One region of the Streptomyces sp. NPDC017095 genome, then DNA from elsewhere that is predicted to be linked to it. Evidence: riboswitches for the same ligand, from Rfam matches in the RefSeq annotation. Region 1 holds a riboswitch; the other holds the start of a gene.

Evidence for each region. Region 1 has a riboswitch for cyclic di-AMP ahead of ACH4OA_RS09115 (M23 family metallopeptidase). Riboswitches for the same ligand answer to the same signal wherever they lie in the genome.
Region 2: linked by a shared signal. The riboswitch ahead of ACH4OA_RS09595 (transglycosylase family protein) and the one ahead of ACH4OA_RS09115 (M23 family metallopeptidase) in region 1 are both predicted to bind cyclic di-AMP.

The regions. Positions count from the first base shown of each region.
Region 1 covers NZ_JBIROU010000003.1:641,870-646,782, reverse strand. The annotation lists gene ACH4OA_RS09125 (PrsW family intramembrane metalloprotease) at 1-476, shown strand, start outside; gene ACH4OA_RS09120 (aldo/keto reductase) at 545-1,489, opposite strand; gene ACH4OA_RS09115 (M23 family metallopeptidase) at 1,687-2,757, opposite strand; cyclic di-AMP (ydaO/yuaA leader) riboswitch at 2,770-2,934, opposite strand; tRNA gene ACH4OA_RS09110 (tRNA-Met) at 3,243-3,316, shown strand; gene ACH4OA_RS09105 (dihydrofolate reductase family protein) at 3,384-4,517, opposite strand; gene ACH4OA_RS09100 (MarR family winged helix-turn-helix transcriptional regulator) at 4,667-4,913, shown strand, end outside.
Region 2 covers NZ_JBIROU010000004.1:90,432-95,344, reverse strand. The annotation lists gene ACH4OA_RS09605 (cytochrome P450) at 22-1,293, shown strand; gene ACH4OA_RS09600 (transglycosylase family protein) at 1,485-2,591, shown strand; cyclic di-AMP (ydaO/yuaA leader) riboswitch at 2,775-2,948, shown strand; gene ACH4OA_RS09595 (transglycosylase family protein) at 2,954-3,706, shown strand; gene eno (phosphopyruvate hydratase) at 4,020-4,913, shown strand, end outside.

The sequences.
Region 1 (4,913 bases):
ACGGCGCCTTCATGGTGCCCGCGTTCGGGCTGCTGACCTGGCTCGCGGTCCGGACCCGGCAGCGGGAGCTGCGCACTGTGCGGGCGGAGCTGCCGGCGTACGCGGCGGCCGGCTGGATCGGTCCGGCCGAGCCGTTCACGCTCGGCTCGATGGCGGCGCGCCGGATGGCCCGGGACTACGCCCGGCACCACCACGGCCGCCCGGCGGCGCGGGAGGTGGCCCGGTACGAGGGGTACGCCACCTCGCTGGCGCTCCTGCGGCGGCGCGGGCGCGCGGGCAGGGTCGGGGCGGACTTCACCGTGCGGGAGCGGGAGCTGCTGGACGAGCTGTGGCAGCGCCGGCACGTGGCCCGGCCGGCGCTGGAGTACGCGGCCCGGGCCTCGGCACCGGCCCGGCCGGTGTACGCGGGGCCGGTGGCCTACGGGTACGGGTATCCGGCGGTGCCGTACCCCGCGTACAACCCGTACCGGACGTAGCCGGACCGCGTGCGGCCGCCCCGGCCGGTCCGGACGGGTGCGGCCCGGCATGATCCGAACGAGACGTTCTAGGCCGACGCCTCCGTCAGCTTGGCCACCTCGGCCTCCGTCAGCTTCAGCTCCGCCACGCCGAGCAGCGCCGGGAGCTGCTCCACCGTGCGCGCCGAGGCGATCGGGGCGGTGACCGTCGGCTGGGCGGCCAGCCAGGCCAGCGCGACCGTGGCGACCGGGGCCTCGTGGGCCGCGGCGACCTCGTCCAGGGCCGCCAGCACCTTCTGGCCGCGCGCGGAGTCCGCGTGGGCCTGGGCCTGGCCGGCCCGGGCGCTGTCGACGGTCGTACCGGGCCGGTACTTGCCGGTCAGGAAGCCCGAGGCGAGCGCGAAGTACGGGACGGCGGACAGGCCCTCGCGGCCGGCGACGTCCTGGAGCGCGCCCTCGTAGGTGTCGCGGGAGACCAGGTTGTAGTGCGGCTGGACGGCGACGTAGCGGGCGAGGCCCTCGCGGTCGGAGAAGCCGAGGGACTCCTCCAGGCGCTCGGCGCTGATGTTGGAGGCGGCGATGTGCCGGACCTTGCCGGCCTTCACCAGCTCGTCCAGCGCGCCGATGATCTCCTCGACCGGCACCTCGGGCTGGTCGAAGTGGGTGTAGTACAGGTCGATGTAGTCGGTGCCCAGACGGCGCAGGGAGGCGTCGGCGGCGGCCTTGACGGTGCCGGCGGACAGGCCCTGGAACTCGGGATGCTGGCTGACCTTGGTCGCGATGACCACGTCGGAGCGGTTGCCGCGCTCCGCGAGCCACTTGCCGATGATCGTCTCGGACTCGCCGCCCTTGTTGCCGGGAACCCAGGCCGAGTAGACGTCGGCGGTGTCGATGAAGTTGCCGCCCGCGGCCGTGTAGGCGTCGAGGACGGCGAAGGAGGTCTGCTCGTCGGCCGTCCAGCCGAACACGTTGCCGCCGAGGGAGAGCGGGAAGACCTCGAGGTCGGAGGAGCCGAGTGTACGAAGTGACGTCATACCCGGTGCCAACGCCGGCGGCGGGCGATCGCATCCCGCCCCCGGCGCCGGGTTTCACGGCGCGGGCGGCGGGAGCGGAGGCCCGCCGCCCGGATCAGACCGGGCCGGGACCGGACCAGAACCTGATCAGGACCGGTGCGGGACCCGGGCCCGCGAGCCCGGACCGGTCCGGTCGAGGGACCCGGGTCAGGGGCGGGTCAGGGGTTGAGGCCCTTGTCGCGCAGCCACGCCATCGGGTCGATGCCGGCGGGCGCGCCGCCGGGGTGGACCTCCAGGTGCAGGTGCGCCCCGGTGACGTTGCCGGTGGAGCCGACGCGGCCGATGACCTCGCCGGTGGCGACCTTCTGGCCGGCGGTGACGTTGATCGAGGACTGGTGGCAGAACCACAGCTCGGTGCCGTCGTCCAGGGTCAGGATCGTGCGGTAGCCGTAGGAGGAGCCGGCCCAGCCCGCTTCGGTGATCGTGCCGTTGTGCACGGCCTTGATCAGGGTGCCGGCGGCGGCGGCGAAGTCCAGACCGGTGTGGTGGCCGGAGGACCACATGGTCCCGCCCTGACCGAACGTGGCGGTGATCGTGTAGGCGGAGGTCGGCAGCGCGTACTGCTTGGCCAGCTCGGCCAGCCGCTTCTCCTGCGCCGCCTTCTCGGCCTGCGCCTTGGCCTTCTCGGCGTCGGCCTGCGCCTTGTGCTGGGCGGCGACGGCCTCGGCGGCGGCCTCCTTCTCGGCCTGCGCGGCGGCCTCGGCGCTCTGCTTCCCGACGGCGGCGAGCGCGGCGGCGGTGGCCTTGCTGTCGGCCTGGCCCTGCTGCTGCTCGGCCTGCGCCATGATCCGGCTGCGCAGCAGTTCGCCCGCGTCGGCGTCGCCCCGGGTGTCCCCGGCGGCCACGGCGACGGTGCTGAGCGCGGCGGTCGCGGTGGCCTCGGACGCCTGGTCGTCGGCGGAGCCGTCGTCGAAGAGGGAGCCCACGGAGGGCAGGTCGGGCAGGGCGAGGGGTACCGGCGGCTTGCCGGAGTTGGCGCTGGCCATGCCGCCCGCGCCGACCGCGGCGATGACGCCGACGCCGAGGACGGTGGAGCTGCGCGCGAAGCCGCCGCGCTGCTTGGCGACCCGGTGCCGGCCGCGGACCGGGGCGACGGATTCCTCGGTGGGGTTCCACTCCTCCCACGGGCCGTCGTCGGCGGGGTGGGCGCCGTAGCCGAAGATCTCGGGCTCGGACTCGCGCTGTGCCGGTATGGACAGGGCTTCGGGGGCAGGCCGGTTGGACGCCACGCGGGCGCGCTCCTTTCCTTCCTCCGCCTACCGGGTTAGCTGACGGGTTCGGAGCAGGAAGGTCTCCTACGCGCGTATACCGGTCGTGGGCTCCCCTGAGTCCACTGCGGTACCCGCGTGATTCACCCCAAAATGGTGGTTCCCCGGTTCCCTTGCGGGATTCGGCGCGTGCGCGCGGAGCCGCCTTCTGTGACGGCTGGGACGACCGCGCTGCGTTATCGAACGTTAATAGACTTGCCAGTCACTTTCCAAGCCGTTCAGCGTGATCATTACCGTTTTCGGTGGTGGAGTTATCCCTCAATACCCCGGCAAACCCGACGAGTTGACCGACGCCCGGGAATGTTCAGCAGTCACCCCGGGTTTTGATGGTGACTCAGTTGTTATGCGCACGGCGCCCGTCCGATCACCCTCCGTGACGCACGGCGGGCCGCGGAGAAGCGATGTGCGAGCACCCCTGTGGATGACGTACACTGGAGTCACAACGACGCGGGGTGGAGCAGCTCGGTAGCTCGCTGGGCTCATAACCCAGAGGTCGCAGGTTCAAATCCTGTCCCCGCTACTGAAGGCCGAGGGCCCGGAATCCAGTGGATTCCGGGCCCTCGGTGTTTCCCCGCGTGCCCGGGGGCTCAGCCCGGCAGATGGGCGTTCGGCGCCTTGGCCAGGCCCGCCAGCTCCGGCAGTACGACGACCCGGGCGCCCGCGGCCGTCAGCACACCCGTCCCGTCCGCCGCGGTCACGAACGTGTCGGGCTCCCGCCAGGCGGTGACCACCCGGCGTACCCCCGCCCGCAGGATCAGCTCGGCACAGGGCGCGGGCCGGGAGGCGCGGCGGGCACACGGCTCCAGGCTGCTGTAGACCGTGGCGCCGGGCAGCCGGGGATCGGCCGGATCGGTCTTGGCGAGCGCGGCCTCCTCCGCGTGCACCACGGGATCGCCGCCCTCGCGCGAGTGGCCCCGGGCCAGTTCCGTGCCGTCCGCCGCGACCACCACCGCGCCGACGCTGAACGCCGTCTCCGAGGGCGGGCACAGGGCCGCGAGGTCGCAGGCGGTGCGCAGCCAGTGGCGGTCGGCGGCGGTGGCGTCCGGGCCGGCGCCGGGGGCCGTGGGCGCGTACCGCATGAGGACCACGTCCTCGATCCGGCGGGTATCGAGCAGCCGCAGCCGTCCGCCCTGGTAGGCGCCGGGTCCGAACAGCCGCGGGGCGGCGGGGTCGCCGACGAACAGCGGGGCGAGGACGAGCTGGAGTTCGTCGGCGAGACCCTGCTGGAGGAGCTGGGTGTGGACCGTGCCGCCGCCCTCGACCATCAGGCGCTCCACCCCGCGCACGTCGCGCAGGTGCTCCAGCAGGGTCCGCCAGTCCAGGGCGGGGCCGAGCGGGACGACGTCGGCGGTGCGGCCGAGGAGCCGGGCGGCCCGTGCGGCGCCCCGGTCGGTCGTGCAGACCAGCTTGTCGCCGCCGGTGTGCCAGAAGCGCGCCGCCGGGTCGAGATCGCCGGAACCGGTGACGGTGACCTTCAGCGGGTACTCCGGTCTGCCCGCCGCCCGCCGGGCCGCGCGCCGCCCGGCGGAGTTGACCAGCAGGCGCGGGTTGTCGGCGCGGAGGGTGCCGGCGCCGACGAGGACGGCGTCGGCCCAGGCCCGCACCTCGTCGACCCGGTCGAAGTCGGCCGGGCTGGACAGCAGGAGCCGCTCGGGGCCGGTGTCGTCCAGACAGCCGTCGAGGGAGACGGCGGCGGACAGCAGCACGTACGGCAGGGGCATGGCGCTCTTTCTTCCGGGGCGGACGGATTCTTCCGGACGGACGGTTCCGGGGCGAACAGCGGATTCTTCCGGGGCGGAAGTGGCTTCTTCGGGGCGGGCGGTGGCACGGCCGTCTTGGTTCAAGTTTTAAACAAACCTACACTGGCGATATGACGACCCGCTGGCTCACTCCCGAGGAGCAGCGCGCCTGGCGCGCCTACATCGCCGCCTCCCGCCTCCTGGAGGACGCGGTCGACCGGCAGCTCCAGCAGGAGGGCGGCATGCCACACCTGTTCTACTCGGTGCTGGCCAACCTCTCCGACGCCCCCGGCCGGCGGCTGCGCATGACCGATCTCGCCGAGACACTGAAGATCACCCGCAGCCGGCTGACGTACGTGGTGAACCGGCTGGAGCGGG
Region 2 (4,913 bases), on a different contig from region 1:
AGGTCCGGATACCGTCAAGAGGTGACCGAGCAGCCCCACCCCGACCAGCCGGCCCCCGCCCTCTTCACGTGGGAGTTCGCCGCCGACCCCTACCCCGCCTACGCCTGGCTGCGCGAGCACGCCCCCGTACACCGGACCCGGCTGCCGAGCGGTGTCGAGGCGTGGCTGGTCACCCGGTACGCCGATGCCCGGCAGGCCCTGGCCGACCAGCGGCTGAGCAAGAACCCGGCCCACCACGACGAGCCCGCGCACGCCAGGGGCAAGACCGGTATCCCCGGCGAGCGCAAGGCCGAGCTGATGACCCATCTGCTGAACATCGACCCGCCGGACCACACCCGGCTCAGGAAACTGGTCAGCAAGGCGTTCACACCGCGCCGGGTCGCCGAGTTCGCGCCCCGGGTGCAGGAGCTGGCCGACCGGCTCATCGACCGCTTCGCGGCGGCCGGCTCCGCCGACCTCATCCACGACTTCGCCTTCCCGCTGCCCATCTACGCCATCTGCGACCTGCTCGGCGTCCCGGCCGAGGACCAGGACGACTTCCGGGACTGGGCGGGCATGATGATCCGGCACGGCGGAGGACCCCGGGGCGGGGTCGCCCGGTCGGTGAAGAAGATGCGCGGCTACCTCGCCGAGCTGATCCACCGCAAGCGCGAGGCGCTGTCCGCCACGCCCGCACCGGGTGAGGACCTCATCTCCGCCCTGATCCGGGCCTCCGACCACGGCGAACACCTCACCGAGAACGAGGCCGCCGCCATGGCGTTCATCCTGCTGTTCGCCGGTTTCGAGACGACCGTCAACCTCATCGGCAACGGCACCTACGCCCTGCTCACCCATCCCGGACAGCGCCGGCGCCTCGAGGAGTCCCTGGCGCGCGGGGAGCGGGACCTGCTGGAGACCGGCGTGGAGGAACTGCTGCGCTACGACGGCCCGGTGGAGCTGGCCACCTGGCGGTTCGCCACCGAGCCGCTCACGCTCGGCGGGCAGGAGATCGCGCCGGGCGATCCGGTGCTCGTCGTCCTGGCCGCCGCCGACCGGGACCCGCAGCGGTTCGCCGACCCGGACGTGCTGGACCTAGGCCGCCGCGACAACCAGCACCTCGGCTACGGCCACGGCATCCACTACTGTCTCGGCGCGCCGCTCGCCCGGCTGGAGGGCCAGACCGCGCTGGCCACCCTGTTCACCCGCCTGCCCGGCCTGCGGCTCGCCGCCGACCCGGCCGAACTGCGCTGGCGCGGCGGGCTCATCATGCGTGGCCTGCGCACCCTGCCGGTCGAGTTCACGCCCACGGCCTGATCACCGGGCCTCCCGGGCCTGATCACCGGACCTCCCGGGGGAGATGACAGAAACTCAACTCTGTGATCTTCATGTGATCTGTGCGGCATGAACTTGTGACAAGTGATCGCCTGCCGATACGTTCACCCATCAGCGCGACGGGTGGCACCACTCCGCCGCGCCGGTCCTGCTGTCGCTCGAAAGGCTTCTGCATGCTCTCCGGGAACGGCCGACACCGTCGCCCCCGCCAGGCTCCGGCCCTCCTCGTCGCGGCCGGCGTGACCGGCTCCGCCATCGCCCTCCCGCTCCTCGGCGCGGCCGGCGCGCACGCGGCCGACGCCACCACGTGGGACAAGGTGGCCGAGTGCGAAAGCGGCGGCTCCTGGAGCGCGGACACCGGCAACGGGTACTACGGCGGCCTGCAGATCTCGCAGGACGACTGGGACGCCTACGGCGGCACCCAGTACGCGGACAGCGCCGACCAGGCCAGCCGGCTCCAGCAGATCGCCGTCGCCGAGAAGATCCTGGCCGACCGGGGCACCACGCCCTGGGCCACCTGCGCCCTGCTGTCCGGCCTGACGCCGGACTCGGGCTCCGTGGACGTCGACACGGGCGTCGGCGAACCCGGGCAGGACGGCCGTACGGGCGAACCGTCCGCACCGGCGGACGGCTCCGGCACTTCGGACACCCCGGGCGGCTCCGGCACCCCGTCCGGCCGGCCGGATCCCTCGCCCTCCACGGAAGCCGGCTCCGACAGCGGCTCCGGCACCCCTTCCTCCCCGGACGCCGGCGGCACGCCGGACACCAAGCCGGGCAAGGGCAAGGGCAGGCACAAGGGCAAGGAAGCGGACGAGGACGCGGCCAAGGGCACGGGCGGTACCACCGGTCCGACCGGCACCAACACCCCCAAGTCCGACAAGTCCCCCGCCGCGGACGCCGGAAACCCCCAGGGTGCCGACAGTGCGCCCAGCTCGGCCCCTGACGCCGGGGTCGAGAGCAACCCGCAGCGGGCCGCCGGTTCTTGGAGCCTCGTCGACACCGGAGCCGTCGCGTCGGGTGGACGCCACCGGGGCGCGAGTGCGGACGAAACCGTGACAAACGGTCAGGACGCCACGCTGTCCGGCCGGCATGCCACCCGGGAGGCGGACACCTACACCGTCCGCCAAGGCGACTCCCTCGTCTCCATCGCCGACTCCCTTGACGTCGACGGCGGATGGCACGCGCTGTACGCCGGCAACAAGAAGGCCATCGGCGCCGACCCGAACCGCATCACCGCCGGTCAGACCCTGGAAGTAGGGGGCGAAACGGGCGGTAAGTAGGCGGAGTTGACGCCCCGCTTAGCGCCCTAATGTCCGGTTTGGCGAAAGTGTGGGATGAGTCTCAGAAGCCCTGATCGTCTTTGAAATTCGCCGGATCCCGTGTCTACGGTCGAGGCCGCTCGTCACCACGAGCCCCGGCAACCGCCACGCCGAATCCTGCCAGTGGTTGCCCGGGAACAGTCGTCGCGTCATGCGCCGTAGGCAGGAGCGGGGGAACCAAGGTAGGCGCCGGAACCGGCACTTGAGGCCGGCACCGGCTGGGGGTGAAGCCGCACACCGCGCAAGCGGGGGTGCGGCCGGGCAACTCAACCGGCCCGAACCCGACAGCTCACCTCGTAGGCGTCGGTGAGGGGAATCGATCCATGCTGTTTACCGGTAAGGGCAAGCACCGTCGTCCGTCCAAGGCCGTCCGCGCCATCACGCTCGCCGGTGTCACCGGCGCCGCCGTCGCCGCCCCGCTGATGGCGGCCGGCAACGCCTCCGCCGCCACCGACTCCCAGTGGGACACGGTCGCCCAGTGCGAGTCCGGCGGCAACTGGGCCATCAACACCGGCAACGGTTACTACGGCGGCCTGCAGTTCTCCGCCTCCACTTGGGCCGCCTACGGTGGCACGCAGTACGCGGCCACCGCCGACAAGGCGAGCAAGTCGCAGCAGATCGCCGTCGCCGAGAAGGTCCTCGCGGCGCAGGGCAAGGGCGCCTGGCCGGTCTGCGGCACGGGCCTGTCGAGCACCCCGTACAACGGCTCCGCCCCGAGCACCCCGTCCACCTCCGGCTCGGGCTCGACCTCCGGCTCCGGCTCCACCTCCGGTTCGGGTTCCACCTCGGGTTCGGGCACCACCACCCGCTCCGCCGACCAGCAGGCCGCCTCCCGCTCCGCCGAGCGCCCGGCCGCGTCCGCGGGCCAGAGCACCGGCAAGACCGTCACCACCCCGACCGGCAAGAAGGTCGAGAAGGGCGACGGCGAGTACAAGGTGGCCCAGGGCGACACCCTCAGCACCATCGCCGCGGCGCACCAGGTCGCGGGCGGCTGGCAGAAGCTGTTCGAGCTGAACAAGGACATCGTCCAGGACGCCGACCTCATCTACCCGGGTCAGCAGCTGCACCTGAAGTGACCTCAGGCGCCCGGCCGGACCGCCGCGCCCGTAGATCCCGCGGACCACACTGAAGGCCCGTGCGGACCACCCCCGTCCCCACGGGCTCCCCGCCCCGGTGCGTGTTCCCCCGTACGCACCGGGGCGGGGCTTTTGCGTGCCCGCCGCGCGCGGAGGTTCCCCGGAACCCTTTGTTTCGAAAAGAAACAAAGGGTACGGTCGGCTTGTCCACGGGACGGTCGGTCGCGGGCCGGCGGCCCCGGGACGGTTAGGCTCTAGGCGCAAGGCACACCAGCCCCGCACTTCCAGCGTCACATCCAAGAAGGAGATGCTCGTGCCGTCCATCGACGTCGTCGTAGCCCGGGAAATCCTGGACTCCCGAGGCAACCCCACGGTCGAGGTCGAGGTCGGCCTCGACGACGGCAGCACGGGTCGTGCCGCCGTCCCGTCCGGCGCCTCGACCGGCGCCTTCGAGGCCATCGAGCTGCGCGACGGTGACCCGAACCGCTACCAGGGCAAGGGTGTCGAGAAGGCCGTCCTCGCCGTCATCGAGCAGATCGGCCCGGAGCTGGTCGGCTACGACGCCACCGAGCAGCGCCTGATCGACCAGGCCATGTTCGACCTGGACGCCACCGACAACAAGGGCTCCCTGGGCGCCAACGCCATCCTCGGCGTCTCCCTCGCCGTCGCCCACGCCGCCTCCGAGGCCAGCGACCTGCCGCTCTTCCGCTACCTGGGCGGCCCGAACGCGCACCTGCTGCCGGTGCCGATGATGAACATCCTGAACGGCGGCTCGCACGCCGACTCCAACGTGGACATCCAGGAGTTCATGATCGCCCCGATCGGCGCGGAGTCCTTCTCCGAGGCGCTGCGCTGGGGCACCGAGGTCTACCACACCCTGAAGAAGGTCCTGAAGAGCAAGGGCCTGTCCACGGGTCTCGGCGACGAGGGCGGCTTCGCCCCGAACCTCGGCTCCAACCGCGAGGCCCTCGACCTCATCCTGGAGGCGATCAAGGAGGCCGGCTACACCCCCGGCGAGCAGATCGCCCTGGCGCTCGACGTCGCCGCGTCCGAGTTCTACAAGGACGGCTCCTACCTCTTCGAGGGCAAGACCCGCTCCGCCCAGGAGATGACCGACTACTACGCCGACCTGGTCGAGGCGTACCCGCTGGTCTCCATCGAGGACCCGCTGTTCGAGGACGACTGGGCGGGCTGGAAGACCATCACC